Gottschalkia purinilytica: one gene and its partner. The protein of the gene in region 1 interacts with the protein of each later gene in a pairwise test. Links are inferred from orthologs where the notes say so. Each region holds a gene or a part of one and is shown on either strand. Other genes may lie near its edges. The genes, in order: tpiA and pepT.

Region 1 (16,881 bases):
TTAGTAGGCCTAAATACATAGCTTGGACAATTATTAGATCTGTGCCAATAATATTAACAGGGTTATCTGTTGCATTTGCATTTAGAACAGGTCTGTTTAACATCGGAGCAGAAGGCCAGTTCATAATAGGAGCATTAGTAGCTGCTTTATTAGGATATTTTTTAGAACTACCTCTAGTTATACACGCTATAGTTGTTTTAATAGGAGCAGGTATAGCAGCAGGGCTATGGGGAAGTATAGCTGGATATTTAAGGGCAAAATTCGGAGTTCATGAGGTTATATCAACTATAATGCTAAATTGGATAGCCTTATATTTGAATAACTACGTTGTTTCCTGGGAGAAGTTTAGAAGGCCACAAAGTGAAGCTTCATATAAAATACTAGACTCTGCTAGTATAGGAATCCTTCAACAGTGGAAAAGAACTGATGCTGGAAGAGAATTTCTTTCAAATAGTAAATTTCTAAGAGAGATACTATCTGCTCCAGTTAACTGGGGAATAATAATAGCTATTTTATGTGCAATTATGGTATGGTACATACTACAAAAAACAACACTAGGTTATGAGCTTAGAGCAGTAGGTCTTAATCAAGATGCATCAGAGTATGGTGGAATAAATGTTAGAAGAAGCATATTAACTTCTATGTTTATAAGTGGTATATTAGCAGGATTAGCAGGAGCTATACATGTGCTTGGAGTTACTAAAGAAGTAGCTATATTATCCTTTATGGAAGGAAGCGGGTTTGATGGTATAGCAGTTGCTTTATTGGGAAATAACACTCCCTTAGGAAGTGTTCTGTCTGGACTTTTATTTGGAGCTCTAAAGTATAGTGGACCTAAGATACAATCTACTATGGGAGCACCTTCAGAGGTTATTAATATTATGATTGGATCTATAGTGTTTTTTACATCTATGCCTAGTTTTATAAAAATAATAGCGTCAAAGTTTAAAAGGAGAAGAGGTGAGGTGAAAGTTGATTAATTTAAGTGATATAGGCTTTATTTTAGGTGTAACATTGATGTATGCAGCACCTTTGATTTTTACAGCTTTAGGAGGAGTAGCATCAGAAAATTCAGGTGTAGTAAATATAGGACTTGAAGGTATGATGACTATAGGGGCTCTTATAGGAGCTACTGTTGGGTATTATTTAGGTAATCCATGGATTGCTTTTTTATCAGCAGGAATAGGTGGAGGCATTTTAGCACTTCTACATGCTATAGCTTCTATAACATTCGAAGCAGATCAGATAGTTTCTGGAATTGCAATTAACTTTCTTGGCTCAGGTCTATCATTGTTCTTAAGTAGAATATTTTTTGAAGGAACTACAATGACAAAACCTATAGATCTGAATCATAAGATGCCAAGACCGTTTAATGAAATTTTTTCAAATAACTCATTTCTTGACCTGGTTTTTAATCAATATATAACTGTATATTTGTCATTTTTATTAGTACTGATAATGTGGTTCATGCTATATAAAACTAAACTAGGATTAAGAATAAGATCTGTTGGAGAACATCCAAAGGCAGCTGATACACTTGGGATAAATGTACATAGGATTAGATATTTTTCGGTTATACTTTCAGGTATACTATCTGGTTTTGGTGGAGCAGCTATGAGTCTTGCAGTTGTATCAAACTTTAGACCAACTCTTATATCTGGGCAAGGATTTATTGCACTGGCAGCTATGATTTTTGGAAAGTGGAAGCCACAAGGAGCTATGTTAGCTTGCTTATTATTTGGAGCAGCACAAGGACTTATAGTATATCTAGGAGGAACGGGTGCCAATATACCAACTCAAATATTAGCTATGGTGCCATACATATTAACTTTAATAGTATTAACTGGATTTGTAGGAAAATCATCGGGTCCAGCAGCTAATGGAGAACCTTATACTAAACATGATATAGGATAAGGCTTAAGTTTAATCTTTATAAATCATATCTTGTTAATTTACTGAGCTAAAAGATACAAATACAGAATAGTATTTAGATTAAAAAATATATAAATTGTTAAATATTTTTCAAATTTGTATCTTTTAGTTTCAGTTTATGATAAATTAAGACATGTAACTTTAGCCTTGTCAACTATAAAAAAGTATAAATTTTATAAAAATTTTCTTATTAACTTGAATTTTTATCATTATTAAATTATAATCAATGATGAAAGATAAGTTATGTTGATGAATGTAGTTTCAGTGGGATGCTTTTATTAGTGATGGGACAGTTTTAGACCATACTAATTAAATTAGACCTATCTATAATAACATGAAACTTAATTTAGATGAGTTTTTTATCTGCTACTTATTAGAGGAAGAGCATTAAAATTGTTAGTTATAGGATAAAAAATGTTCATATAGACATAATATTATTGTCATAAAAAGTTAAATAGCTCATATAGTGAAAAGTATGAGTTATAAGCTCATAAGGAGTGTATCTTAAATGAATGACTTACTCTCTTTATATCAGAAAATAGTTCCTGAAATGATAGAAACACTAGAAAAAAGGTATAATATTTTAAGGAACATATATTATAATCAGCCTATTGGAAGAAGAGCCTTAGCAAATAGTCTAAATATAGGAGAAAGAGTTGTAAGGACAGAAATTAATGTACTTAAAGACCAAGGACTATTATCTGTTGAAACTATAGGAATGAGTATTACTGAAGAAGGAAAAGATGTTGTAGAAAGGCTCAAAGAACAGATACATAGATTTAAAGGATTAAATTATTTAGAAAAATCATTAGAAAAAGAGCTTAATATAAGAAAAGTAATTATAGTACCTGGAAATTCAGATGAAGACGAGCTTATATTAAAAGATATAGGAAAAGCGACATCGAACTATATAGTTGATAAGTTAGAAAAAAATAGTATAATCGGTATTACTGGTGGAACTACTATGGCTCAAGTAGCAGAAGAAATGCCTGTTTATAAAAAGAAATCAGATTTATTAGTCTTACCTGCTAGAGGTGGGCTTGGAGAAAATGTTGAAACACAAGCTAATAACATAGCTGCAAAATTGGCTCAAAAATTATGTGGAAACTATAAATTACTTCATGTGCCAGATAACCTTAGTGAAGAAGCTATGGAGGCTCTATTAAGTGTAAAAGAAATAAAAGAAGTAGTAGATATTATGAGAAATATAAATATGTTAGTATTTGGTATAGGAAGAGCCGACATTATGGCAAGTAGAAGACATTTTTCAGACGATGTAGTCAAACATTTATGTGAAAATAGAGCAGTTGCAGAATCCTTTGGACATTATTTTAATACCAAAGGTAAAATTATATGGGAGACTAATACTATAGGAATATCTTTATCAGATTTTAAAAATATAAAAACTATAATAGGTGTAGCTAGTGGAGAAAATAAAGCAGAAGCAATCATATCTATTTGTAGATTAAAGGAAGATATGACACTTATAACTGATGAAGGTGCAGCAAAAAAAATATTAAATATTGTTAGTACTGCTACATTTAAGTAGCTTAATATAACTTTTGAGGAGGAATTTTAATGACTGTAAAAGTTGGAATTAGTGGTTTTGGTAGAATAGGAAGAGATGTTTTAAGAGTTTATTTTGAAAGTGGAGTTACAGACTTTGAAGTTGTAGCAATAAATAATGGTTCAGGTGATGTTAATACTTTAGCACATATGTTCAAATATGACTCATTATATGGAATATTCCCAGGAACAGTTGAAGTTGATGGAGACAATATGGTTATAAATGGTAAAAAATTAAAAGTTGTTAGCCATAGAAATCCAGAAGAGATTCCTTGGAAAGAATTAGGTGTAGAACTAGTTATAGACTCAACAGGAGCGTTCAAAGATAAAGAAGGTCTTTCAAGACACTTAAAAGGTGGAGCTAAAAAAGTTATTATTACAGCACCAGCTAAAGATGAAGATATAACTGTAGTAATGGGAGTAAATGAAGAGAAATATGATGCACAAAATCATCATATAATTTCTAATGCATCATGTACAACTAACTGTTTAGCACCAGTTGCTAAAGTTATATTAGATAAATTTGGAATTAATAAAGGATTAATGACTACAGTTCATGCATATACAAATGATCAACAAATATTAGATAAAGATCATAAAGATTTAAGAAGAGCTAGAGCAGCAGCTGAATCAATAATTCCTACAACTACAGGAGCTGCTAAAGCAGTTGCATTAGTTATACCTGAATTAAAAGGAAAATTAAATGGATTTGCAATGAGAGTTCCTACTCCTACTGTATCAGTAGTAGACGTAGTATTCGAAGTTGAAAAAGGAACTACTACTGAAGACGTAAATAAAGCATTAAAAGAAGCAGCTGAAGGACCATTAAAAGGAGTATTAGGATTCTCAGAAGAACCATTAGTATCTATTGACTATAGAAAAGACTATCGTTCATCAATAGTAGATGGATTATCAACTATGGTAATAGATAACATGGTAAAAGTAGTATCATGGTATGATAATGAATGGGGATACTCAGCTAGAGTAGTTGACCTTGCTAAATATATAGTTAACAAAGGAATATAGTTAATAATATATTAAAAGAAGTCCGGTTTAGTAGATATCTATTAGACCGGTTCTTCTTTAAAAATAGAGATTTTTATGGCATAAGGAGGACTAAGATGCTTAATAAAAAAAGTTTAGAAGATTTAAATGTCAAAGGTAAAAGAGTTCTAGTTAGATGTGATTTTAATGTTCCTATGAATGAAAATAAAGAAATAACTGATGATAGAAGAATAGCTAGTGCTATACCTACTATAAAATACATAATTGAAAATGGTGGTAAAGCAGTAGTTATGTCTCACTTTGGAAGACCAAAAGGAGAACCAAATCCTAAATATAGTTTAGCTCCTGTGGCTAAAAGATTGTCAGAATTATTAGGAAAAGAAGTAGTGTTTGCTGATGATGATATAGTAGTAGGAGAAGATACTAAAAAAATAGTAAGTGAAATGAAAGACTCAGATGTTGTTTTACTACAAAATACTAGATACAGAAAAGAAGAAGAGAAAAATGGAGAGGATTTTGCTAAAGAATTAGCTTCATTAGGAGATCTTTATATAAATGATGCATTTGGAACAGCTCATAGAGCACATGCATCTAATGTAGGAGTAAGCAAACACTTACCTTCTGCTGTTGGATATTTAGTAAAAAAAGAAATAGAAATAATGGGCAAAGCTATGTCAAATCCTGAGAAACCTTTCGTAGCAATTCTTGGTGGTGCTAAAGTATCAGATAAAATAGGAGTAATAGAAAATCTTCTAGATAAGGTAGATAGCTTATTAATAGGCGGAGGAATGATGTTTACATTTCTAAAAGCTAAAGGATTAGAAATAGGTAAATCTCTTGTAGAAGAAGATAAAGTAGATTTAGCAAAAGAACTAATAAATAAAGCTCAAGAAAAAAATGTTAACTTACTATTGCCAGTGGATACGGTAGTAGCTAAGGAGTTTAAAAATGATGTAGATTTTGAAACTGTTAATGTAGAAAATATACCTTCAGATACTATGGGACTTGATATAGGTGAAAGAACGATAGAAATATTCTCAAAAACAGTTAAAGAGGCTAAAACAGTTGTATGGAATGGGCCTATGGGAGTATTTGAAATGTCTAACTTTGCTAAAGGAACTGAGGCAATAGCAAAGGCTATGGCAGAAGCTAATGGTACTACTATAGTAGGTGGAGGAGATAGTGCTGCTGCAGTAGAACAAACAGGATTAGATGAAAAAATGACTCATATTTCTACTGGAGGAGGAGCATCATTAGAATTCTTTGAAGGAAAAGTATTACCAGGAATTGATGCTATAGATGAAAAATAAGGAGGAGACTTTTGATGAGGAAGCCAATTATTGCTGGTAACTGGAAAATGCATAAGACTATTAGTGAAGCAGTTGAATTAGTAAATGAAGTAAAAAATAAGGTTAAAGATTCAAATGTAGAAGCTATAGTTTGTGTACCATTTACTGCATTAAGTGAAGTAAAAAAAGAGCTTGAAGGAACAGAATTAAAATTAGGAGCTCAAAATATGCACTGGGAAGAAAATGGGGCTTTTACAGGAGAAGTATCACCTATCATGTTAACTGAAATAGGAGTAGACTATGTAATAATAGGTCACTCTGAAAGAAGACAGTATTTTGGGGAAACAGATGAAACGGTAAATAAGAAGATAAGGTCAGCATTAAAATATAATATAAGTCCTATAGTATGTGTAGGAGAAACTCTAGAACAGAGAGAGTCAGGGAAAGAAAAGGACATAGTTAAAGAACAAGTAATAAATGGATTGGAAGAAATATCTTCAAGTGATATGGAAAATATCGTTATAGCATATGAACCAATATGGGCTATTGGAACAGGAAAAACAGCGTCAGATGAAGAAGCTAATGAAATGATAGCATTTATAAGAAATACATTAAAAGAAAAATATGGTCAAGAAGTTTCAGATAAAGTTAGAATACAGTATGGTGGAAGTGTAAAGCCTAGTAATATAAAGGATATTATGAGTCAATCAGATATAGATGGAGCTTTAGTAGGAGGAGCAAGTTTAAAAAGTGAAGACTTTTTAAAGCTTGTTAAGTTTCAATAAGGAGATGTAAAGATGTCAGAAAATCTAGTAGCACTTGTTATATTAGATGGTTGGGGAATTGGAGAAGACTATGAAGGCAATTCAATAATGAGAGCAAAGACACCTAACTATAGAATGCTTTTAGAAAACTATCCTAGTACAAAGCTAAAAGCAAGTGGATTATCTGTAGGATTACCAGAAGGACAAATGGGTAATTCAGAAGTAGGTCATTTAAATATTGGTGCAGGACGAATAATATATCAAGAACTTACGAGAATAACTAAAAGTATAGAAAATGAAGAATTTTTTAACAAAAAAGAATTCTTAGAAGCTATAAAAAACTGTAAAAACAATAATTCTAAACTCCATCTTATGGGGCTATTATCAGATGGTGGAGTTCACAGTCATAACTTACATTTATATGCTCTTTTAAAACTTGCTAAAAAAGAAGGTCTCAAAGAAGTATATATACATTGTTTCTTAGATGGTAGAGATGTTCCACCTCAAAGTGCCAAAGGATATATTGAGGAATTAGAAAGCAAAGTACAAGAGATAGGAGTAGGTAAAATAGCTACAATATCAGGTCGATATTATGCTATGGACAGAGATAAAAGATGGGATAGAACTGAGAAAGCATATAATGCACTTACACTAGGAGAAGGTATAAGTGCAAGAACTGCAATAGAGGCTATAGATAATTCATATTCCAAAGATATAACTGATGAATTTGTAATTCCATCGGTTATAACTAATAATAACAATACTCCTTTAGGAACTATAGAAAATAATGATTCAATAATATTTTTCAATTTTAGACCAGATAGGGCAAGACAAATTACTAGGGCTCTTGTAGATAAAGAATTTGAAGGATTTGAAAGAAAGAAAAAAGTTGATACTTTCTTTGTATGCATGACTCAATATGATAAAACTATCGAAAATGTAAATGTAGTATATAAACCTCAGTCATATAAAAATACTTTGGGAGAATATGTAAGTTCTCTTGGACTGAAACAACTAAGAATAGCAGAAACAGAGAAGTATGCTCATGTTACATTCTTCTTTAATGGAGGAGTAGAAAAGCCAAATGAAGGAGAAGATAGAGTTCTTATACAGTCACCTAAAGTAGCAACATATGACTTAAAGCCAGAAATGAGTGCTGTAGAAGTAAAAGATGAAGTTATAAAGAGGATTAAAAGTAAAGAGTATGACTTTATAGTACTGAACTTTGCTAATCCAGATATGGTTGGACATACAGGTATAATAGAGGCTTCTATTGAAGCAATAGAAACAGTAGATTCATGTCTAGGAGAAATTGTGAAAGAAATTGTAAATGTTAATGGAAAAGTTCTAATAACTGCAGACCATGGAAATGCAGAAGAAATGTTAGATAAAGAGACTGGTAAAAAAGTAACAGCTCATACTACTAACAAAGTTCCTTGTATAGTTGTAGGAGAGGGCGATGTAAAGTTAAATGAAGGAATTTTAGCTGATATAGCTCCTACACTATTAGATATGATGAGAGTAAATATTCCCAAGGAAATGACAGGAACGTCACTAATTATAAAAAAATAAGATAAAGACTTATATATACTAGGAGGTAAAAACATGTCAGTAATTACAGATATATATGCTAGAGAAATTCTTGATTCAAGAGGTAATCCAACAGTAGAAGTAGAAGTATGGACAGAAAGTGGAGCTCATGGTAGAGCTGCTGTACCTTCAGGAGCTTCAACAGGAGCTTTTGAGGCAGTTGAATTAAGAGATGGAGAGAATGATAGATACTTAGGTAAAGGTGTAACAAAAGCTGTAGAAAATGTAAATGATATAATAGCACCAAAGCTTATAGGAATGGATGTATTGGATCAAGTTCTTTTAGATAAAACTATGATAGAATTAGATGGAACTGAAAATAAAGGAAAATTAGGGGCTAATGCAATACTTGGAGTTTCAATGGCTGCTGCTAAAGCAGGTGCTGATTTATTAGGTCTTCCATTATATCAATATTTAGGAGGAGTTAATGGTAAGTCTTTACCAGTTCCTATGATGAATATATTAAATGGTGGAGAGCATGCTGATAATAATGTAGACATTCAAGAATTTATGGTTATGCCTGTAGGAGCTTCAAGCTTTAGCCAAGCTTTAAGAATGGGAGCAGAGGTATTCCATAGTCTTAAAAAAGTGTTAAAATCTAAGGGATTAAATACTGCTGTAGGTGATGAAGGAGGATTTGCTCCAAACTTAAAATCTAATGAAGAAGCATTAGCAACAATAGTTGAAGCTATAAGACAAGCTGGATATGAAGAAGGAAAAGATATATTATTAGCATTAGACATAGCGGCTACAGAACTATATGATAAGGAATCAAAAGTTTATAAGCTTGAAGGAGAAGGTAAAGAATTAACTTCTAAAGAATTTGTAGAATTTTATAGTGAATTAGTAGAAAAATATCCTATAATCTCAATAGAAGATGGTTTAGATGAGGAAGATTGGGAAGGATGGAAGTTATTAACTGAAGCTATAGGAGATAAAGTACAATTAGTAGGAGACGATTTATTCGTTACAAATACAAAACGCCTAGAAAAAGGTATAAAAGAAGGCGTAGCTAACTCTATACTTATTAAGTTAAATCAAATAGGAACTATAACTGAAACTTTAGATGCTATAGAAATGGCTAAAAGAGCAGGATATACTGCTGTAATATCTCATAGATCAGGAGAAACTGAAGACGCTACAATAGCTGATTTAGCAGTTGCAGTAAATGCGGGTCAAATAAAAACAGGAGCACCTTCAAGAACAGATAGAGTTGCTAAATATAATCAATTATTAAGAATAGAGGACGTATTAGGAGAATCTAGTCAATATAATGGATTAAAAGTTTTCTACAATGTAAATAGATAAGATTAAAATATAAATGCTGAGTAATAAAGAGTTAGAACTACATTACTCAGCATTTAATTAAACTTAAAACTATATACCATATTATAGTCTACATATTGATTTTATCCAATGTCTGTGATAAAATGATTTTGTTCATTAGAGGATGGGAGGTGGAACTATGTCTACACTATTTACTATACTTATATTAGTAGCAAGTGTTATTCTTATAATTAGTGTTTTATTACAAAATGAAAAAGATCCAGGTTTATCAGGTACTCTAGGTGGTGGAGCAGCTGAAAGTAGTTGGGGAAGAAGTAAAGGAAAAAGCTATGAAGCGTTACTTGATAAGTTAACTGTTATATCAGCTGCAATATTATTTATTTCTTCAATTGCATTGGCAGTATTAACAAAATAAAATTTTTATATTGAAAGTAATGATATGTAGTTAAGTGAAAATAATGATATAAAAATATATAAGAGTAAGCGGTTCAATACAGTGAATCGCTTTTATTATGTAGATTTTTATTTAGTTTTATAAGGTTTAAATCTCTTTTAACGAATTAGTAATTAAATTATAAATATGAAATTAAGGGTTATAAATGACATAGATTACTATTTAATTTAATAATAAAGAAAATTAAACATTTCGGCATTTTACTTGCATACAAAACCAAATAAGCACTTTAAGGTATTTAAATAGTATGGTATAAATCCAAAACTTTTGCTATAATCATATAAGTGAATGAATAAAATTATAAATATATTACAGTGGATATAGCTTATAAATAAAAGAATTAATATGTAAGGATGGGTTGAGTATGAAGGTCAATATAGATGGAGTTGAAATAAATTATATATGTGAAGGGGAAGGAAAAAACGTTTTGCTACTTCACGGTTGGGCAGCAAATATAGGCACTATGCTACCTATACACAATCACCTAAAAGACAAATTCAAGGTATATACTCTTGACTTTCCAGGATGTGGAGAAAGCGAGGAGCCTAAGGATGTTTGGGGTGTATATGAGTATGCTGACATGGTTAAGAAATTCATAGATATAATGGGTATGGATGAAGTAATATTAATAGGTCATTCACATGGAGGAAGAGTATCAATAGTATTAAGTACTCAGTATCCAGACATGGTTAAGCAAATGATACTTATAGATAGTGCTGGGATAATACCAAAAAGAACATTAAAATATTATTTTAAAATATACACATTTAAAACTCTTAGAAAAATATACAATTTAGCATTTTTTTGGATAGACAAAGAAAAAAGATTGGAAAAGTTTTATAAAAAATTTGGTTCGACAGACTATCAACAAGCATCAGGTGTAATGAGAAAGATACTTGTTAAAGTGGTAAATGCAAATTTAAGACCATTATTAAAAGATATTAAAACTCCTACTTTGTTAGTATGGGGTAGAGAAGATAATGATACTCCAGTATATATGGGAGAAATAATGGAAAAAGAAATAAAAGGTAGTGGTTTAGTAGTGTTAGAAAATGCTGGACATTACTCGTATTTGGATCAATTTAATAGATTTAAATTAATACTAGATAGTTTTTTAACTGATGACAAGAATAATTAAATTTCAAAAGTATGGAATACTTTTTAAGTTAAGCTAGGGAGCGTGAAATAAATGAATTCAATCTTTATACCTGTAGTAATTGCTTCTATAGTAGTATGGGGTATAGCTTTTTATTTTAGAAGCAGATTTTTGCTACATATGATGCAGTTGGAAGGATATAAGAATAAGAATTTCTTAAATTGGATAAATGAATTTAAACACAGAGCATTCTATTCAAAATTAAATCTAACAACATTTCTAGCACTTATACTAATAATATTAGCTTTAGTTACTAAAAATGGTAAGCTAGTTGGTGTAAGTGCATTGTCATGGTGTGCTTTTATAATGTTAGGTATAAAGTTTAAAAAGGAAAAAGTGAAAAAAGATTTAGTATATACAGAAAGAGCTAAAAGACTTATGACCACTAATATAATAGTGAACATAGTGCTAATAATAATCGCAATAATCATACTTGTTTTAACTGTAGAAAATACTTATTTCTTATATTTATCTGCTCTTTTATTTATTACTGTTACTTATTATCTTCAACCTTACGTTTTATATTTATCTAATGTAATTGTAGCGCCTATTGAAAAAGGAATTAATCAGAAATTTTTTGATATGGCACATGATAAGGTTAGAAGTTTTGATAAATTAAAAATAGTTGGTATCACAGGTAGTTACGGGAAAACAAGTACCAAATTTTTAACTTCTACAATATTAGAGGAAAAGTACAATGTTTTAAAGACTCCAGAAAGTTATAATACTCCAATGGGAGTTAGTAAAGTAATAAACAATGACTTGAATAAAGAACATGAAGTATTTGTTGTAGAAATGGGAGCTAGAAATATTGGGGATATAAGAGAGATGGCAGAACTAGCGGGACCTAAAATTGGAATAATTACTTCTATAGGGCCTACGCATTTAGAAACGTTTGTAAACATAGAAAATATAATGAAAACTAAATATGAACTAATAGAAGAGCTTCCAGCTGATGGTATTGCAATATTCAATTATGATAACAAGTATATAAAGAAACTTGCAGATAAAACTTTTAAAGAAAAAATACTGTATGGAATGGAAGATATAGAAAATCTTGATTTGTACGCGACTGATATAGAGGTTTCTGAAACAGGATCAACATTTAAACTAGGTGATAAAGAAGGAAACTCTATAATTTGTTCTACTCAGCTTTTAGGAAAACATAATATAGCTAACTTACTAGCTGGTGCAGCTGTAGCAAGAGCATTAGGTCTTACTTTTGAAGAAATAGCTTCTGGTATTAGTAAAGTAGAAGCAGTACCACATAGATTACAACTTATAAACCCTGGTACAGGAGTAATAATTATTGATAATGCTTTCAATTCAAACCCAATAAGTTCTAAAGCTGCATTAGAAGTTTTAGGACAATTTAAAGAAGGAAGAAAGATAATAATAACTCCTGGTATGGTGGAGCTTGGAGATGAAGAGGCAGAAGCAAATAAGGAGTTTGGAAGAAATATTGCTAAAACCTGTGATTTTGCTATATTAGTAGGAAAAAATAGAACAAAACCTATACAAGATGGAATCAATGAAATGGGATTTTCAAAAGAAAATCTGTTTGTAGTAGCTAGTCTAGATGAAGCTACTAAAGCTCTTCAAAGTATTGTGAGAGCGAAAGATGTAGTATTATTTGAAAATGACTTACCTGATAATTATAATGAATAGAGAAGATCATATATCAAGCATTAAAAAAATAAGATTTCAATGCTTGATATATGATGAAAATATAAGGTATTGACTTAAAAAAATAGATAGAATACTGGTATTGAAAATAGTAAAATTCTAGGTGCTATAAACTCTATGTATTAATGAAGATAAGATTTTTTTAAGAATTTTACTATTTATGTTTACTTATCGTGTAACAAAGCTTTTTGAGACATGTATTTTTATATTAGGTAAATTACTTACTATTAATTTTGTGTCGCTTATATTTTATAATAAATATTATGATAATTTGAATGGAGGATTTTTATGAAAAAGAAAATAGGTGTACTCTTTGGCGGAAGAAGTGTTGAGCACGAAGTTTCAGTTATTACAGGTATGCAAGTTATAGAGAACATAGATAAATCTAAATACGAAGTTGTACCTATTTTTATAAATAAAGATGGAAAGTGGCTTACAGGTGAAGAATTATTGAAATTTGATAATTTTAAAAATAATAATTTGAAGAATTTAAAAGAAATTGTAGTGACATCTTTATACAATGATAATAAAATATATTCACATCCAGAAAATATAGGATTCTTAGGTAAAAAGTTTGTTGAGGATCTTGATGCAGTATTTATTGCTTTACATGGGACAAATGGAGAAGATGGTACTATACAAGGAGTGTTTGAGCTAATTAATATACCTTACGTAAGTGCAGGGGTAGTAGGATCTGCAGTCGGAATGGATAAAATATTAATGAAAGATGTATTTAAATCACACGGATTACCTATAGTTGGTTATACATGGTTCTTTAGAAAGAAATGGAATGATGATAAAGAAGCTGTAATATCACAAATTGAAGAAAAATTAAATTATCCTGTATTTGTAAAACCAGCTAACTTAGGTTCAAGTGTTGGTATTTCAAAAGCTAAGGATAGAGATGGGTTGATAGAATCTATAGAAGTAGCTATAAGATATGATAGAAAAATTATAGTTGAGCAAAGTATAGAAAATCCTAGAGAAATTAACTGTGCTGTTATGGGATATGATGATGAGGTAAAAGCATCATTATGTGAAGAGCCAATCGGATGGACTGATCTGTTAACATATGAGGATAAATACGTAAATAGTAATTCAAAAGGAACAAAAGGTGGAGGAAGAAACATACCTGCTGATATACCAGAAGATAAAGCTAAGGAAATCCAAGAGACAGCTAAAAAGTCATTCATGTCTATAGACTGTAAAGGAAATGCAAGAATAGACTTTTTAATGGATAAAGATGAGAATATATATGTAAATGAAATTAATACTCAACCGGGATCAATTGCATATTATTTATGGGAGCCTATGGGAATATCATTTACTAAACTTATAGATGAATTAATTGAAATAGCAACAAAAGTTCATAAAGAGAAAAATCAAAATATGTATTCATATGATGTAGATTTATTTAGTAGAGTGCAATTTGGTGGAAGTAAGGCTAAAAAAATATAATATAATTTTATTATTAAAAAGGCATGTTATATGTAACATGTCTTTTTAATATTTATAAAAAAAGTTATAATTATATTAATAAATCTTTACTTGAGAGGTAAATATATGTATATGATAGTATATAATCTAAATACATATTTATTAATATATAATTTTAGATTGTATAAATACTTTATAATGAATGTATTATTTGAATGCTAAATATATGTACATATAATTTAAGTACAGATTATTTATTAGTATAGTATTAGAATTAATGAGAGAAATTAAAGATATACTAGAACTATAATACTTTATAGATGGAGGAATAAAATGAATATAAAACATAAGATCGTTGAATTCATGAGAGAACAAGCTTATAAACCTATGTTAAAAGAAGAGTTAGCTCGTTTTTTTGAAATAGAAAAAAATCAATATAAAGACTTTTATAAAATATTAGATGAAATGGAAAAGGAAGGATTAGTAGTTCAAACAAGACAAAGTACTTATGGAGTACCTGAAAGAATGAACTTGGTAGTTGGTACTATTCAAGCACATCACAGGGGATATGGTTTTTTAATTCCAGATGATAAAGAACTAAGTGATGTTTTTATTTCGGCTCAAGATTTAAATGGAGCTTTGCATGGAGATAAAGTAATAGCTAGAGTAAATTTAAAAAGTGAAGATTCAAGAAGTCAAGAAGGAGAAATAATAAGAATATTAGAAAGAGCTAACAAAACAATTGTAGGAGTTTTTGAAAATAGTAAAAATTTTGGATTTGTTATACCTACAAATACTAGAATAACTATGGATGTCTTTATACCAAAGGCAGACTTTAATGGTGCTAAAACTAATCAAATAGTAGAGATAGAGATAACAAAATGGCCAGAAAAAAGACGTAATCCAGAAGGAAGAGTTATTAATATATTAGGCTATAAAGATGATGCTGGAACGGATATACTTGCTATTATTAAGAAATTTAACTTACCTGAAGAGTTTCCTGAAGATGTAATTGAAGAAGCAGAAGCAATAGATGAAGAAATACCAGAAAAAGAAATAGCAAGAAGAGTGGACTTAAGAGACAAAACTATATTTACGATAGATGGAGCAGATGCCAAAGACTTTGATGATGCTGTTTCAATAGAAAAACTTGATAACGGAAATTACGAACTAGGAGTTCATATAGCAGATGTAACTCATTATGTAAGACAGAATAGACCTTTAGATAAAGAAGCATTAAAAAGGGGAACAAGTGTATACCTTGTAGATAGGGTAATACCTATGTTACCTGAAAAATTGTCAAATGGAGTATGTAGTTTGAATCCTAAAGTACCTAGACTTACTCTTAGTATATTTATGGAGATAAATGATAAGGGAAAGGTATTAGGACATAAAGTAGTGGAATCAATCATTGAAAGTAAAGAAAGACTAGTATACGATGATATATCAGACATACTAGAGAATAAAGATGAAACTTTAACTAAAAAGTATCAACATATACTAAAAGAGTTAGAAATGATGGAAGAACTTTGTAAGATACTTATCAAGAAAAGAGAAGAAAGAGGAAGCATAGAGTTTGATTTTCCTGAATCTAAGATAATTTTAGACGAAAAAGGAAAGCCAATAGAGATTTCTGAATATGATAGAAGAATAGCTAATAGAATAATAGAAGAATTCATGTTAATAAGTAATGAGACTATAGCAGAATATATGTATTGGTCAGAAATTCCTTTTCTATATAGAGTGCATGAAGATCCAGATGAAGAAAGAATAAATGAGTTCAGTAAATTTATTCATAACTTTGGATACAGCTTAAAAGGATCTCAAGAGATACATCCAAAAGAACTTCAAGCTCTACTTAAAAAAATAGAAGGTAAAAAAGAAGAGGCAGTAATAAATACATTAATGCTTAGATCATTAAAAAAAGCTATATATAGTTCAGAAAGTCAAAGTCACTTTGGATTAGCTACAAAATATTATTGTCACTTTACGTCACCTATAAGAAGATATCCAGATTTACAAATTCACAGGATAATAAAGGATTTCATAAATGGCAGAATAACAGAAAAAGATATAGAAAAATTAAAAGCACATCTACCAGAGGTTGCAAGTCAATCATCTAGAAGAGAAAGATTGGCAGATGAAGCAGAAAGAGAAACAGATGATTTAAAGAAAGTAGAGTTTATGGAAGATAAAATAGGTGAAGAATATGAAGGAGTAGTGTCAGGGGCTATACCGTCTGGATTCTTTGTAGAACTTGACAATACTATAGAAGGATTTGTGCATATAAGTACTCTTACAGATGACTATTATCATTATGATGACCAAATATATGGATTTGTAGGTGAAAGAAGTAAGAATTCATATAAAATAGGAGATACGGTTAGAATTAAAGTGGCTAAAGTAAGTTTAGCAAATAGACGAATAGATTTTTCGTTAGCAAAGAACGAAGAAATAGAAGATGAAGAAGAATAAAATAAAATATTAACAAATAGCAAAATTTTTAAATCTTGATTTTAAAAATTACATCAAGATTTAGAATTTTGCTTTATTTGATTAGAAAATTTTAAAGTTTTTTAATATAATATTATTAAGTGAAAAATAAAAAAATAAAAAAACATATACTGACAATTGACATTTTAATTATGTTCTGCTATAATAAAGGATGCACTTAAGAAGGTATGGTGATTGATATGAGCAAGGTTAAAGGAAAAA
Region 2 (16,711 bases), on another replicon or contig:
TATTTATTGTGTCATCATTATTATTGTTATCTAATATATCTTTAATAATAGTTATACATAATATTATAAGGGATAGTAAATTGAGACTTGAAAATAGTATGATTAAAGAAAAAATAGATATGCAATATAATTATTATTTAAAATTACAAGATAACCAGATGAGAATTAGAAAACTATATCATGATATGAAAAATCATATGATATGTATAGAGAATATATATGGAAACAGTGATGTTACTAAGAACTATATAGATAGTATTAATTTGGAGATTAATAGCTGTGAACCTGTTTTTGAAACAGGCAATATGATTTTAGATATTATATTAAGTGAAAAGAAATCAATTTGTGATAAAAATAATATAGAATTTTTTGCAGATATTAATTTTTTAAAGTGTAACTTTATAGATATGATAGATGTATGTAGTATATTTTCTAATATATTAGATAATGCAATAGAGGCATGTAATAAGATAGATGATGAAAATATAGGCAAATATATTAGAATTAGAGGAACTATTGTTAAGGAATTTTTTATATTGAAAGTTGAAAATTCTAAAGCTAATAAAATTATCACGAAAAATAATAAAGTTATAACTGATAAAAAAGATTCTTTTTTACATGGAATCGGTATTAATAGTATAAAAAATTCAATTGAAAAATATAATGGTGAAGTAGTAGCTGATTATTCTGAAGATAAATTTATAATGAATATATATATACCCTTGCAATAAAAAGTTGCTAGTTGGGTTCATAAAACTACCAGTTGGGTTGAATTTATTGAAAAAAGAAATATAGGATGTTATTTTGTAAGTATATAGTATTTGAAGAAGATGGAAATGTTTAAATCGTATGCTGACAAACTAATATCCTTTTTAATTTGCAATGGTGAAGCTAGTAATGAAGACTATGGAATCTATCTATATGAATTTGAAACATTGATAGATTTTATAGTAAATACATTAGTTAAATTAATAATAAGATTGATATTTAATAAATTTAGCTAAATATTATTATTCTTAATCTGTTATTATTCTGCAGGACAGTTTTCAGGAGAATATGATGCAAATAACTATAGAAACTGTTTATTAGCATTTATATTTTTTAACAATTTAAGTTATATAATTTTTAATGATATAGTATAGGAATGATATTTAGGCTTTTATAATATAACAAAAGGAGTGTAAAATGATGGATATTAATAGTCTAAGAGAAGAAATGAATGCAATAGAAAAAGAAAAAACTTTATACATAATCTTAGATGACTTTGTATCATTTTATAATTTTAAAAATTACGAAATAAGTATAGCAAGTCAGTCATTAACAATTTTAGATGATAATAAATTTTCAAAAGGATATATTAGGCTTTGTAGGTTTACCAAGTATGAGGTTAAAGAAAATGCAATATTTTTATATTTGTAATAAGCTTAAATAAAAGAATCAGTTGTTTCGCACTTTTTATTTATTTTCTTGCTGTTCTTATCCCATTATCATATGAAATCTTCGTAATAATTATAAAAAACACAATACTTTTCTATATATGTAATTAAACATGAAAATAATAAGTAAACATTAAAGAACAAAGGTGCAAGATATACCGTTGGAAATTATACATAGATGATTTAAAGAGCACCTATCATTATAGATATACAGATGAAACTATTATAATAAAAAAGCATAATAACTAAAAATTTTAGATAAAAAAGATTTTCTGTTAATTTTTAAAATAAAATTATTGACTACTCTAAGACAAGAGAAAGTAATTTCTCTATTTATTAAATAAAAAACAAGAATATGATAAAGATAAACTAAAGAAAAGAGACATGTGAACGTATCGTTGTAAAAAAATCCAAAGATACGTTCCTAATTGTATCAAAACAAACTAATATTTATGAAAAATAAATGTAAGTAATCAAATTATAGCAAGATAATGAAATAATAAATTTATTATATTATCTAATAACAACACCAATTAATTTAGCAAAATACATTGCCTGTGCAGGTGATACAATTACTCCACATAGATCTTCTATTCTTACACCTATTCCTTCTATTTCACAACTCGTTAGATCTAGTCCTTTTAATTTTGTTCCTGACATTTGAGCCTGTTGTAAATTGGAATGAGAGAAATCTACCTTAGAAAGATTAGAAGTTTGAAGATCACAGTTTTGAAGTAAGCAATTCTGAAAACTTACTTGTTTGCAGTCTACGAATCTAAAAAAGCTGTACCTACAATTACAATCTTTAAATACTATGTTTCTCAAAGTTGCATTGCCTAGATTAGTACCCATTAGCTTACAGTTGATCATTTCTACTCTATGTATAATAGATCCTCTAAGATCAACGTTGGATAAATCACAATTTTCAAATCTTGTATCTGTTAGTTCACAATGCTCAAAAGAGACTTCTTCAAAATTGACATTTTTAAAGACTACTTGATTAAAAGACACATGTTTTGCTGTATGGTTTTCGATATTACAGTCACAGATAATTACTGATGAAAAGAAACTCTCATCTTTTATTTCTTGATCAGAAAGAAAAGTCTTTTCCAATTTATCCGGTATTTTAGGAGAGCTGATTTTATATATGTTATTATCATTCATCCTGATGCCACCTCAATATAAATATTTTTAAGAGTTTATATAAATACATAACTTATTATTTTTTTATGCTTTTTATCTCTACTTAATATACTAATTAATTTATAGGAAAAAGCAAATGGGCTTTACTAATTTATTAATGTAAATTAACACAAATAAGAATACAATTTAGTTATAGCAAAAAATAACTCTATTAACTGATCAAATATTAAAAAAATAATACTCAATATTTAATTTAATTCATTATGATAGTTAATTTTTTATATTGAAATTATAGGCTTTGAACTATTAAACTTTTAAGAAAAAAGTATTGGAATAGTATTTTTATAATATATGTTTTTTATTATGAAATAAGGGTCACACTATACAATATCAATCTAGTAAAGGAGATGTATATAGTGAAAAAAGCTATATTTTTAGATAGAGATGGAGTTATAAATGATAATAAAAAACATGTAAACAAGCCAGATGATTTAGTTATTTATAAAGAAGCGAAAAGAGGATTAAAAAAACTTTATGATAGTGGATATAGTCTATTCATAGTTACGAATCAAGGTGGTGTAGAACTAGGCCATATAACAGATAATGATTTAAATAAAATTCATAAGAAACTAATAGAGGATCTAAAAGATTTTTGTAAGATAAAAGAGATTAAATATTGTCCATATTTTAATAAGGATGCAAGTTGTAGAAAGCCTAATCCTGGAATGTTAATAGAACTTAAGGACAAATACAATATAGATATGTCTGAAAGCTGGATGATAGGAGATATGGAAACAGATATACAAGCTGGAAAAGAAGTTAAATGTAAGACTGCAAAAATAGGAAAAGTAAGTGATTTAGCTGATATAAATGGGGACAATTTAGAAGAAGTTGCAGATAAAATTCTTGAATTAGATGCAAATAAGGCTTAGGATATAGATTTTTATCCTAAGTTTTATTTTTATAAAATATAAACAATTTTCTATAATAAAAGAAATAAAGTTCGATAATATATGTACAAAATATTGAAAATATAATAGTAAAATTCGTAAAAAGTATTGACCTATTGATCTAATTTTAGTAATATTAAATCGTAGGTTAAATACGAACATTTTAGGAAAATCATAAAAAAACGTTCTGGTTTTGAATGTTATAGTTTTTATATAGATACTTGAAAGTATATTTAATATAATGCTAGGGGGTAGTGACATGGTAAAGTATGATGTGATAATAATAGGAGCTGGTCCTTCAGGAATCTTTACAGCTTACGAATTAATTAAAAATAATAAAGACTTGAAGGTATTAATGATAGAAAAAGGAAGAAGTATAGAGAAAAGAATTTGTCCTAAAAGAGAACTTTACAAATGCGTTGGTTGCAAACCTTGTTCTATTACAACTGGATTTGCAGGAGCTGGCGCTTACTCCGATGGAAAACTATCACTTTCTCCAGATGTAGGAGGAACTTTACCAGATATTTTAGGATATGAAAAGTCTAAAGAACTTATAAAAGAAGCTGACCAAGTTTATCTAGAATTTGGAGCAGATACAAAAATTCATGGAGTAGATAACCCTGAAAAAATTGCGGAAATTAGAAAAAAGGCTATAGAAAGTAGTTTAAAACTTATAGAGTGTCCTGTACGTCATTTAGGTACAGAAGAAGGATATAGAATCTACTCTGATCTTCAACGTCACCTTATTGATTCAGGAGTAGAGATAATATTTAACACAATGGTAGAAAAGTTAGTTATAGAAGACAACATGATAAAGGGTGTAGTAATTACTAAAGATAAAGAAGAAAAGATATATTATTCTGAAAAAGTTGTTGCTGCAGTGGGTAGAGAAGGTTCTGCTTGGCTAAGAGATATATGTAAGGAAAATAATATAGGTACACAAGTAGGAGCAGTAGATATAGGTGTAAGAGTAGAGGTAAGAGATGAAGTAATGAAAGAGTTAAACGAGGCAATGTATGAGAGTAAATTAATATATTATACACCTACTTTTGATGATAAAGTTAGAGTATTCTGTTCAAATCCATCAGGAGTAGTAGCTACAGAATATTATGATGATAATTTAGCTGTAGTAAATGGACATGCATATAAATCACAAGAGCTAAAGACTAATAATACTAACTTTGCATTACTAGTTTCTAAACAATTTACAGAACCATTCGATTCACCTATTGACTATGGAAAACATATAGCTAAGCTAGGAAACATGCTTTCAGGCGGAAAAATACTTGTTCAAAGATATGGTGATTTTAAAAGAGGTAGAAGAACTACAGAAGAAAGACTTTTCAGAAATAATATAATAGCTACTTTAGAAGATGCTGTTCCAGGAGATTTATCATTAGTTTTACCATATAGAATAATGAAGGACTTAGAAGAAATGATAGAAGCGCTAGATAAAATAGTGCCAGGGATGGCAAGTGAAGAAACACTATTATATGGAGTAGAAGTTAAATTTTATTCAAATAAGGTCGTTGTAGATGATAAATTCGAAACTAATATAAAAGGATTATATGCTATAGGGGACGGGGCTGGTATTACAAGAGGACTACAGCAAGCATCTGCAAATGGTATACAAGTAGCAAGAAACATACTCAGATAATATTTTGTAAATTACAAGTTAAAGATAATATATAAAGTAGGGAATTCATTTTTTATGGATTTCCTATTTTTTATATTGCAGAAATGAGACAAGATTCATATTTGAGTCAAGGTTCATAAATTGTATATATACATATAACTATATTATCTGAAACTTTGTAATTATTAAAATATAGGAGGATATAAAATGTTTTACTCTGAATATGATATGTTTTATAGGATTCCATGTATGCCTTCATACGGGTATATGGGATATGGGAGTAAGGTTACTTATAAGAAATTAGAATATGCACTTTCATTGGTTAAAAAAGCTGTAGAAGGGGAGAAGGAAGACGAACTTTTCTATGATTACTTAATATCTGTAGCTCCGACTAAAGAAGAAAAAGATATGATAAAGTCTATAAGAAATGATGAAAGAAAACACTTTAAAATGTTTAGAAAAATATATAAAGACTTTACAGGGAAAGATATAAAACTATCAGATAAAGTAACATTTAAAAAGCCTAAATCATATATAAAAGGAATAAAAAAAGCTTTATTTGGCGAGTTATCAGCAGTAGAAAAATATAGAGATATAAGAGCGGGACTTTCATATAGATACTATAGAGACATGGTTTTTGAAATAATTACTGATGAGTTTAAACATTCTGGTAAATATAACTATATCTTAAATATAAATTGTTGTAATATGAATATGAACTATAATGATAAAGTTGAAATAGATAGTATTTCTAATGGATGGATATTATATTAAGTAACTATATACTTAATAAACCTTTATTATGAATAATAAAAAGTCACTATTAATAACTAACTATTCAATAGTGACTTTTTGTATTACTTGCTATAGAGTTCTATAATTTTCAATATTACTTCAACAGACTTTTCCATTGACTCTACGGGTATGTATTCATATTTACCATGAAAATTATGACCACCTGTAAACAAATTTGGTGTCGGGAGTCCCATATAAGACAATCTAGAACCATCAGTGCCGCCTCGAATTGGTGTTAATTTAGGCTCTATTCCTAGTTCTATCATAGCTTTTTTTGCAGTTTCTACTATGTGAATAACTGGTTCTATTTTTTCTTTCATATTATAGTATTGATCTTTTAGGTCTAATTTAATTAGATTACTTCTATACTTTAAATTTAAATATTTAACAGCATTAGACAGTATCTTCTTTTTATTTTCAAATTTATTTTTATCATGATCTCTTATTATATATCTGACAGTAGTTTCTTCCACGGATCCATTTATACCTATTAAATGAAAAAAGCCTTCATATCCTTCTGTATATTGAGGTTTTTCATTTTCAGGTAACATAGAGTTTAATTCCATAGCTATTTCCATAGAATTAATCATCTTATTTTTTGAAGAACCAGGATGAACATTTCTGCCAGATATGATAATTTTAGCACTTGCTGCATTAAAATTTTCGTATTCAAGTTCTCCTATAGGACCACCATCTAGAGTATAAGCGAAGTCAGCACCAAATTTTTCGACATCAAATCTGTCAGCACCTCTACCTATTTCTTCATCTGGTGTAAATCCTACTTTTATAGTACCATGCTTTATGCTAGGGTTATTTACGATATATTCTATAGCAGTCATTATCTCAGCTACCCCAGCTTTATCATCAGCTCCTAACAGAGTTGTTCCATCTGTTGTAATTATAGTTTTACCTTTATATTCTTTAAGCTCAGGAAAATCCTTAGGAGATAAAACTATGTTATTCTCTTTGTTTAGAATGATATCTTTACCATCATAATTTTTTACTATTTGAGGATTCACATTAGCACCAGACATGTCAGGACTAGTATCCATATGAGCTATAAATCCTATAGCAGGAACATCCTTATCTATATTAGATGGGATAGTAGCCATTACATATCCATTTTCATCTACAGATGCATCGCTAATCCCCATTTCTTTAAGTTCACTTACTAATATTTTTGCTAAATTAAGTTGCTTCTTTGTACTAGGACATGTTTCAGAGCTTTCATCAGACATAGTGTCAATTTTTACATATCTTAAAAATTTCTCAATTACTTTTTCCATAAAATCTTCCTTTCTATGATTTTTTACCTATGTATAATAATCAGACATTTACTTATATTATACTCTCTTTATACAACATATATAGGATATTAAAAAATTAAATTATTACAATTTATTAAATATTAAATAAGCAATCATTGGTATTTAAGGCTTAATAAATTCTTGGATAAATTTGGAATTCAAGATGGGAAAGAAAAGTTACGATGATAAAGAATATATAGCAAAACTAAAAGTTAATATATCTGATTACGATTATAAAATAAACATTTGAAATATTTACAAAATTTACTACATACAATACAGTATATGTTATAATTAAAATATAAGAACATTTGTTCTAAAAATATACTAAATATACAAAAAATAGGACTAAAGACCTAAAAACAAAAAGATAATACTTTTAATTGAAATTTATGTAAGAAAGTGATACTATATACCGTGGATTGGAACATACTGAATGATAAATTTGTTTAAATATGTCATACGACAATATAAAATAGAAAATTATAAATGTTTTTAAATAAGGAAGGAAACATATTATGAAGAAAGGTGATGTAAAAGAAATGAAAGGGATAATAAGAACTAAACAAGAAGAATTAAACTGTCTTTTATCAGGAGAAAATGTAGATAAAAACGAAGCATTGAAATTAAGTATCGAACTGGACGAATTGATATATAGATATTATTGTTTAATAGGTGAATAAAAGAGCATGTTTGCTAAAATGCAAACATACTTTTTTTATCCTAAAGTTACATCTAAAAACATCATTAATACAAATCCTATCAATATACCATATGTAGCTTGTCTTTCATACCCATTCTTATGCGTTTCAGGTATTATTTCATTACTAATAACAAATAACATGGCACCAGCGGCAAATGATAACGCGAAAGGTAATATAGGTCTTGCAATTTGAACTAGAACTACTCCAATGATCCCACCAATAGGTTCTACTAATCCAGTGGCAAGAGCTATTAAAAAAGCTTGTTTTGTAGAAAATTTTTCTCTTAATAATGCTAATGCTACTGCCAATCCCTCAGGCATATTTTGTAGACCTATACCTATAGCTAAAGTAATACCATTTGCGATATTTCCATCTCCAAATCCTACCCCTACAGCTAAACCTTCAGGGAAATTATGTATAGTTATAGCTATTATAAACAACCATAACTTAGCTAATGATTCGGTATTTTCCCTTTCAGGACTATTCAAAAAGTGTGTATGAGGAGAGTATTTATCAGTAAAGTCTAAAAATAAACCTCCTACTAATATTCCTAAAGCAGCAAAACCTGCTCCTTTAAATCCCCCTCCTCCGTACTCAATTGAAGGGATTACTAATGAAAATGAAGTAGCAGCTAGCATTACTCCAGCAGCAAAACCTAACAATACATCTAACATTTTACTAGATATATTTCTAGTGAAAAATATAGGTAATGCTCCTAATCCTGTAAATAGTCCAGCTATTACACTGGCCAAAATTCCTATAAAAATTATGTTATCAGAGCTGATAATATTAGTCATGTCTCACCTCTCAAAAGTTAATTAAGTTGAAATTACATTCTATCAGAAAAAGTAGAAATGATAAATACTACTATATATATGTATATCTCATTTATATGTTATTAAACATTTAAATAAACATATTTTCAAACATTAAAAACTTTATTATTTTTTATAGTCTATATTCATACCTTAATTAATATAAGTAAATAAAATATGTCTAATATTTTATACAACTATTGTATAAAAGATACATAAAATGTTTATAATCTAGCAAATGTAATGTATGAAAGAGGGAGGAAGACTATGAAAGGTAATAGTAATAGTATGCCTATTAAAAATATATATCAAAAATATCTGGAAAAATATAGAACTAGCAAAGAGTTCAGAATTATAATAATTACATGTGCATCTGTATTCATATTTGGCTTTTTACTTGGATATATCTTTACAGAGGCAGAAAAAACAGAAATGATTGAAGCTATACAAAAAGAGCAAGAAAATATAGGACAAACAAAGAATATACCTAATATTGCAGATGAAGTAATTCCATCAATAGTTTTGGTGAGAAATAGAGTTAAAATTAAAGATGGAGAAAATGTAGAGATGAAAGACAAAGGGATAGGATCTGGAATTATATATAAAGATGATGGATACATAATAACTAATCAGCATGTTGTAAATAAAGCTTCAGAAGTAATAGTTACTCTTAGTGATGGTTCAGAATATAAGGGTGAGATTGTAGGTGAAGATAAAAGAAGTGATTTAGCTGTAATTAAAATTCCAGGGAGTGCTTTTAGAGATGTTAAGATAGGAGACTCCGATAGATTAAAAGTTGGAGAGCGTGTAATAGCTATAGGAAATCCTGTAGGAGAAGTATTTAATAGTACTGTCACAGATGGAATAATAAGTGGACTTAATAGAACTATTATGATGAATAATAGAAGAATGACTCTCATACAAACTAGCGCCGCTATAAATCCAGGTAATAGTGGTGGAGCTTTAGTAAATGAAAAAGGAGAGGTCATAGGAATAAATAGTGCAAAACTTACAGGTGAAGAGATAGAAGGGATGGGATTTGCAATACCTATAAATGATGCATTACCAATTATAGATGAATTAATAGAATACGGATATATAAAAAGACCTTGGTTGGGTCTTGGACTAGGAGAGACAACGGATGAATTAGTTGAGAGATACAAGATACCGAAAGGAATATACATAGGAAAGATAGATGAGATTGGTCCTGGAAGTAAAAGTGGTCTTATAGAAGGTGATATTATATTAGAAATAGATAATAAAAGAGTGGAAAGTTTAAGTGTAATGTCTTCAGTTATTGACAAATACAATCCAGGTGATGAAATAAAAATAAAGGTTTTTAGAAGAGGAAATTATAAATATATAAACTTAGTATTAGAAGAAGCTCCACCTAATAGATAAAAAATAAGAAAATTGAAAAAAACTAAAAATTTTGATACTCTATATTAGAATTCCAAAATTGAGGAGTTGGTATCTTGAAAGATATAGAGTTAGCTAAAGATACTCTTGAAAAAGAAAATTTATCTCTTGTAATTGTAAAAGATGGTAAAATACTATTTAGAAGTGCTGATAAAGGGATAAAGCCAATATATAATGCAGTACTACAATCTGAAAAAAACTTTAAAGGTTCAAGTATTGCAGATAAAGTTACTGGAAAGGCTGCTGCACTATTATGTAAATGTTTAGATATAAAAAGATTATTTACAGAGATTATATCTGAAGGGGCAATAAATGTATTAGAAAACAGTCATATTATCTTCACTTATGATAAAGCTATTCCATATATCAAAAATAGGGATATGACAGATGTTTGTCCTATAGAAAAAATAGCACAATATATAGATGAACCTGAAGTATTAATTAGCAAAATATCAGAATTTCTTGAAAATATAAGAAAAAGTAGCTAGAAAGAAAATAAACCATGAGAACTTTGATATAAAAAGCTTTCATGGTTAATCTTTTTTAGAAAAAATTATAATTGTATATTATTTATATGATAGACAAGCTATAGAACTAAATCTTATAATCTAAAATTAAATATTTAATAAAAAGGTGGAATAATATGAATAATAAATTTACTACAAAAGACTTAGTATTAACAGGAATATTATTAGGATTAGGACTGATTATTCCTATGGTATTTCATTTGTTCGGAGGTACAGGACCAATATTTTTACCTATGCATATATCAGTACTAATAGGAGGTTTTTTACTACCACCATATTTTGCATTAGTTTTAGGAATAGCAACTCCACTATTAAGTAGTGTAGTTACAGGTATGCCACCTATATTTCCAATAGGTATAATAATGATGGCTGAGTTAGGTTCCTATGGATTAATAACCTCACTTATTTCAAAAAAGTTTGAAACTTTAGTTATACCTTCACTAGTAACAGCACAAGTAGTAGGTAGAATAGTTGCAGGAATTACAGTATTTATTTTATCTACATTTTTTGGAGTTAAAATGAATCCTATAATATTTGTAAAGGGATCAATAATTACTGGAATACCAGGAATATTAATACAACTAATATTAATACCAACACTAATATATACTATTAAAATAACTAAGAAAGTAAAAGCATAGGTTATTTAAGCTTACTTTAAAATAAGACTATTAAAATAGGTATATTACATAGCAGGTATTTAATAAGTTCTTTGAAGTATAAGGTTATGGTAATATTACAGTTATATCTTTTCCTTTTTACTTAATACCCATAGTAATATAAATCCTGCTACTATGAAAACTACAGAAAGGATAATCTCATATATTAAAGACATATAAATCACCTCTTTTTTTAATTAATTAATATATTAAGTATAGTATCTGCAAAATATAACAAAATATATATAAGAAAAGATATATAGAGGTGAATTATTAATGAAAGATTTTATTGAAATAGTTATACAAACTTTTTTAGCTTTTTTTGCAATACTATATATAACTAGGCTATTAGGGAGACAGCAAATTTCTCAATTTACATTTTATGAGTATATCAATGGTATAACATTTGGTTCTATAGCAGCTACACTTGCTACAGACTTAGATAATAGAACATGGCAACATTTTGTTGGACTCTTATTATTTGGAGCTCTGACATATTCAGTTTCTAAAGCTACTCTTAAAAGTAGAACCCTAGAAAAAGTTTTGGATGGAGAACCTATTTTAGTAATTCAAGATGGACAGATACTGGAGAAAAATTTGAGCAGAACAAGATATAACATGGATGATCTTCGGCTTTTATTAAGACAATCAAACTGCTTTTCCCCTGAAGATGTAGAGGTAGGAATATTAGAGGTAAATGGACTATTAAGTATAATTAAAAAGGCAGAAAAGAGAAATGTTACTTTAGGAGATTTAAACTTAGACCTTAAACCTGAAACTTTACCTACTGAAATAGTTTTAGATGGACAAATAATATATGAAAATCTTAAGAAAAGAAAGCTAACAGGTGAGCAATTAATGAGAGAATTGAAAAAGCATAACATAAGTAGAATAGATGAAGTTATGTATGCTACAGTAGATAGCAATGGTAAATTTTATATAGATAAGTTTAAAGATAATATAAGACCAGGAAGCGACTTAAGTGAAGATAATAAAGGTATTTAGAAATAAAAATATAACATGAAAACATATCTTGACATAAATTAAAAATATATCTATAATTTAAGTTAAAATATATTAAAGCTATGAGAGGACGAGTAAATTAGAAGTAGTCTAAAGAGAGGGGATGTCGTGGCTGTAAGCACCCTAGATTTACCTAATTGAAAACTACCCTTGAGTTGTATCTGAAATCCTATATGGAGTAAAGATGTCCGTTGATTACGTTATAATCATTAGAGTGAAGTTTAATTAAAAAACTTTTAATTAGGGTGGAACCGTGTGAGCAATCAACTCTCGCCCCTAGAAAAAATTCTAGGTGTGAGAGTTTTTTTATTGTATAAAGTCTAAAATTAAATAAGGAGGATGAAGTTCATATGTCTAAGATAAGCATTAAATTACCTGACGGATCAGTAAGAGAGTATGATAAAGGAACAAAAGTTATAGATATAGCAAAAGATATAAGTGAAGGATTAGCAAGAGTTGTTGTAGGAGCTAAAGTTAATGGAGAATTATCAGAACTGAACAAAGAAATAACAGAGGATTCTAATTTAGAATTACTAAAATTTGATGATGAAGATGGGAAAGAAATATTCAGACATACAAGTGCTCATATGCTTGCACAAGCAGTAAAAAGACATTTCCCAGATGCTAAGCTTGCTATAGGACCTTCGATAAAAGATGGGTTTTACTATGATATAGATACAGAACACAGATTTACTCCAGAAGATTTAGAACTACTAGAAAAAGAAATGAAAAAGATAGCTAAAGAAGACTTGAAAATAGAAAGATTTGCACTATCTAGAGAAGAAGCTTTAAAATCTTTAAAAGAGCAGAAAGAAGAATACAAAGTAGAATTAGTAGAAGATTTACCTGAAGGATCAGAAATATCTTTCTATAAGCAAGGAGAGTTTACAGATCTTTGTAGAGGACCACACTTACCAAGTACTAAAAAAGTAAAAGCTGTTAAATTAACAAGTATCGCAGGAGCATATTGGAGAGGTGACGAAAAAAGACCAATGCTTCAAAGAATATATGGTACTTCTTTTGAAAAGCAAAAAGATTTAGATGCATATCTTGAAATGCTAGAAGAAGCTAAGAAAAGAGATCATAGAAAGCTAGGTAAAGAATTAGGCTTATTTACTATGCATAACGAAGGGCCAGGATTTCCATTTTTCCATCCAAAAGGAATGGTTCTTTGGAATACAATACAACAATTCTGGAGAGAAGAACATTTAAAAAGAGGATATGGAGAAATAAAAACTCCTATAATGTTAAATCAACAATTGTGGCATCAATCAGGGCACTGGGAACACTATAAAGAAAATATGTATACTACAAAAATAGATGAACTAGATTATGCTGTGAAGCCTATGAACTGTCCTGGAGCTATGCTTATATACAAGTCAGAAATGTACAGTTATAGAGATTTACCACTTAGATGGGCTGAGCTTGGTCAGGTGCATAGACATGAATTAGCTGGCGCATTACATGGTCTTATGAGAGTAAGAACTTTTACTCAAGATGATGCACATATATTTATGCTACCAGAACAAGTTAAAGAAGAATTGATAAAAGTAATAGATTTAGCTGACCACGTATATAAAGTATTTGGATTCAAATACCATGTGGAACTTTCTACAAGGCCAGAAAGCTACATGGGAACATTAGAACAATGGGATAAAGCAACAAATAACTTAAGGGAAGCATTAGAAGAAAAAGGATTAAATTATATTATAAATGAGGGAGATGGAGCATTTTACGGACCTAAGATAGATTTCCATCTAGAAGATAGTTTAGGACGTACATGGCAATGTGCTACTATCCAATTAGACTTCCAAATGCCTGAAAGATTTGATTTAACATATACTGGTCAAGATAGTGAAAAACATAGACCAGTTATGATTCACAGAACTATTTTAGGAAGTATGGAAAGATTTATAGGTATTCTTATAGAACACTTTGCAGGTAAATTCCCAGTTTGGTTATCACCTGTTCAAGTTAGTGTATTACCAATATCAGATAAATATAATGATTATGCATATGAAGTTAAAAAGAAATTAGAAAATCAAGGTGTAAGAGTAGAAATAGATTCAAGATCAGAAAAAATAGGATATAAAATAAGAGAAGCTCAAATGGCTAAAACTCCATATATGCTAATAGTTGGAGAAAAAGAAGTTGAAAATGGAGAAGTATCTGTAAGGGATAGAGAAGAAGGAGATATTGGCTCTATAAAAGTTGAAGACTTCGTTTCAAGAATTGTAAAAGAGATAGAAGAAAAGAAATAAAATATTAAATAAAAAATGCCAAAACTATTCTAAGTTAAAAAGATGGTTTTGGCATTAATTTTGGGTATATTTAAACTTATAGTAAGTGAAAATAAGAAATTATTTTTTATTATTAATTTAAGATACTTGAAATTATATTTAATAAGCATTAAAAGTGGGAATAACTACTATAATGATTGAATCTTTATATAGCATAATAAAAGAATAGATAAATCTAACTTGAAGAAGGAGCTTAAAATGTCAAAAAATATTTCAGTTAAATTTAATGTTCAATTACAAGAGTCAAAATTTATAGAAAGAACAAATAGATTTATATTAAAATGTGAGATTAATTCTAAATCTTTAGATAATGGGATGGATCACAATATAGTTGAAGCTCACTTAGGAGATACAGGAAGGCTAAAAGAAATACTTATACCTGGATGTAAAGTATGGTTAAAACCAGCAGATAATCCTAATAGAAAAACAAAATGGACAGCAGTATTATGTAAAACTTCAGATAACGGATCTTTAATATCTCTTGTATCTACTCTACCAACTAAACTTATTAACAAAGCACTTAGAGAAAATGCATTAGAAGAATTCGAAGGTTGGAAATTTTTGAAGAGTGAATATAAAATGGGAAACTCTAGATTTGATTTTTTATTAGAAAACAATCAAGGAAAAAAGATGCTACTTGAAGTTAAAAGTGTTACTCATATTGTAAAAGATGGTTTAGGTTTATTTCCAGATGCAGTTACAGCTAGAGGAGCTAGACATGTTAGAGAATTAAGAGAGATTGCAAAAGAAAATGAAGATATAGAGACAGCTATTTTGTTCGTAGCTCAAAGGGAAGATGTAGAAGTCATAAAAGCTAATCGTGATATAGATCCTAACTTTGCAGATGAAATTGAAAAAGCAAAGAAAGATGGAGTAAAGATATTTGGACGTAAATGTCATATTGATTTAGAAAAGATAGTTTTGGGAGATAGGGTTGTAGTAAAATAAAAACAAGAAAAATAGATAGTAATTTTTAAAATTATAATAAAATGTATTTTAACAATTATCTTAATAAATTATGGTATAATTATTGAATTAGTTATGAGAATAAAATTTTAAAAATGAGTTACAGTGTAAAAAGATAGGTTACCAGAAAGGAACATACTAGATGAATCTAATTATACTATTTGAAAGTGACTACATTGAAGAGAGGAAAGTTAGGCTTACAGGAAGAAGATTTGAACATATAATATCAGTGCATAGAGCCAGTATAGGTGACAGATTACGTGTAGGAATGCTAAATGGTAAAATAGGTGAAGGATATATTACACAATTGAATGATAATTTCTTAGAAATGGAAATATCTCTTACAGATAATCCTCCTTCTCCATCTAATGTACAATTAATTCTAGCAATGCCTAGACCAAAAGCTTTAAAGAGAATTATTCAAGATGTTACTACTATGGGAATAAAAAAAATATATATAATAAAAACTTGGAGAGTAGAGAAGAGTTTTTGGAGCAGTCCTGTGTTAGAAGAAGATAATTTATTTGAGCATATGATATTAGGACTAGAACAGGGTAAAGACACTATTTTGCCTGAAATCAGGATTGTAAAGCTTTTTAAACCATTTGTGGAAGATGAAATTCCTGTTATAATTAAAAATACTAGAGCTATAGTGGGACATCCTATGTCTAAGAAAGAATGTCCTAGAGATATAGAAGAGCCAGTAACACTGGCTATTGGACCAGAGGGTGGCTTCATACCTTATGAAATAGAATTACTTGAAAAGCAAGGATTTGAATCTGTAAGCTTAGGAAATAGAATACTACGTGTGGAAACGGCTATACCTTTCATATTGGGAAGATTTTCATAAAATGCTTACAAAAGGCCATAAATTCTGTATAAGAATTTGTGGTCTTTTTAAGACTATAGGAGTATATTATAACTTATAGTGATATATCTATTGTTAAATTGGGTAGTATTATGGAGGCGAAAATATGAGTAAAATATTAAATATTGGCCTTGATATAGGATCAACTACAGTAAAGATGGTT

The links.
Region 2: the proteins of tpiA (region 1) and pepT interact in binary tests that used the Escherichia coli proteins (3 or more experiments, as listed by UniProt). The link is inferred for Gottschalkia purinilytica from one-to-one orthologs.

What each region holds. Positions count from the first base shown.
Region 1 is NZ_LGSS01000001.1:270,914-287,794, reverse strand. The notes cover bases 4,749-7,702. They hold tpiA (triose-phosphate isomerase), read left to right. Parts: upstream 4,749-5,827; coding sequence 5,828-6,577; downstream 6,578-7,702. Other genes in these bases: gpmI (2,3-bisphosphoglycerate-independent phosphoglycerate mutase), read left to right, coding at 6,590-7,702; CLPU_RS01390 (phosphoglycerate kinase), read left to right, coding at 4,749-5,813. Also shown: CLPU_RS01410 (ABC transporter permease), read left to right, coding at 1-980; CLPU_RS01405 (ABC transporter permease), read left to right, coding at 1,018-1,914; CLPU_RS01400 (sugar-binding transcriptional regulator), read left to right, coding at 2,441-3,481; gap (type I glyceraldehyde-3-phosphate dehydrogenase), read left to right, coding at 3,511-4,524; more of CLPU_RS01390, read left to right, coding at 4,620-4,748; more of gpmI, read left to right, coding at 7,703-8,128; eno (phosphopyruvate hydratase), read left to right, coding at 8,162-9,454; preprotein translocase subunit SecG, read left to right, coding at 9,612-9,848; CLPU_RS01365 (alpha/beta fold hydrolase), read left to right, coding at 10,252-11,025; CLPU_RS01360 (UDP-N-acetylmuramoyl-tripeptide--D-alanyl-D-alanine ligase), read left to right, coding at 11,077-12,711; CLPU_RS01355 (D-alanine--D-alanine ligase family protein), read left to right, coding at 13,018-14,187; rnr (ribonuclease R), read left to right, coding at 14,500-16,641; SsrA-binding protein SmpB, read left to right, coding at 16,860-16,881. UniProt on the Escherichia coli protein: Involved in the gluconeogenesis. Catalyzes stereospecifically the conversion of dihydroxyacetone phosphate (DHAP) to D-glyceraldehyde-3-phosphate (G3P).
Region 2 is NZ_LGSS01000011.1:102,766-119,476, forward strand. Bases 5,135-7,918 are described here. They hold pepT (peptidase T), read right to left. Parts: upstream 7,247-7,918; coding sequence 6,023-7,246; downstream 5,135-6,022. Other genes in these bases: CLPU_RS11650 (NAD(P)/FAD-dependent oxidoreductase), read left to right, coding at 5,135-5,186; CLPU_RS11655 (ferritin-like domain-containing protein), read left to right, coding at 5,373-5,939; CLPU_RS16745 (aspartyl-phosphate phosphatase Spo0E family protein), read left to right, coding at 7,786-7,918. Also shown: CLPU_RS11630 (ATP-binding protein), read left to right, coding at 1-731; CLPU_RS17300 (hypothetical protein), read left to right, coding at 837-1,004; CLPU_RS11635 (hypothetical protein), read left to right, coding at 1,189-1,419; CLPU_RS11640 (pentapeptide repeat-containing protein), read right to left, coding at 1,950-2,600; CLPU_RS11645 (D-glycero-alpha-D-manno-heptose-1,7-bisphosphate 7-phosphatase), read left to right, coding at 2,996-3,511; more of CLPU_RS11650, read left to right, coding at 3,789-5,134; more of CLPU_RS16745, read left to right, coding at 7,919-7,950; CLPU_RS11665 (ZIP family metal transporter), read right to left, coding at 7,986-8,768; CLPU_RS11670 (S1C family serine protease), read left to right, coding at 9,054-10,187; CLPU_RS11675 (DUF1893 domain-containing protein), read left to right, coding at 10,262-10,693; CLPU_RS11680 (ECF transporter S component), read left to right, coding at 10,849-11,373; CLPU_RS11685 (YetF domain-containing protein), read left to right, coding at 11,668-12,396; thrS (threonine--tRNA ligase), read left to right, coding at 12,765-14,675; DNA/RNA nuclease SfsA, read left to right, coding at 14,913-15,662; CLPU_RS11700 (16S rRNA (uracil(1498)-N(3))-methyltransferase), read left to right, coding at 15,823-16,530; CLPU_RS11705 (2-hydroxyacyl-CoA dehydratase), read left to right, coding at 16,655-16,711. UniProt on the Escherichia coli protein: Cleaves the N-terminal amino acid of tripeptides.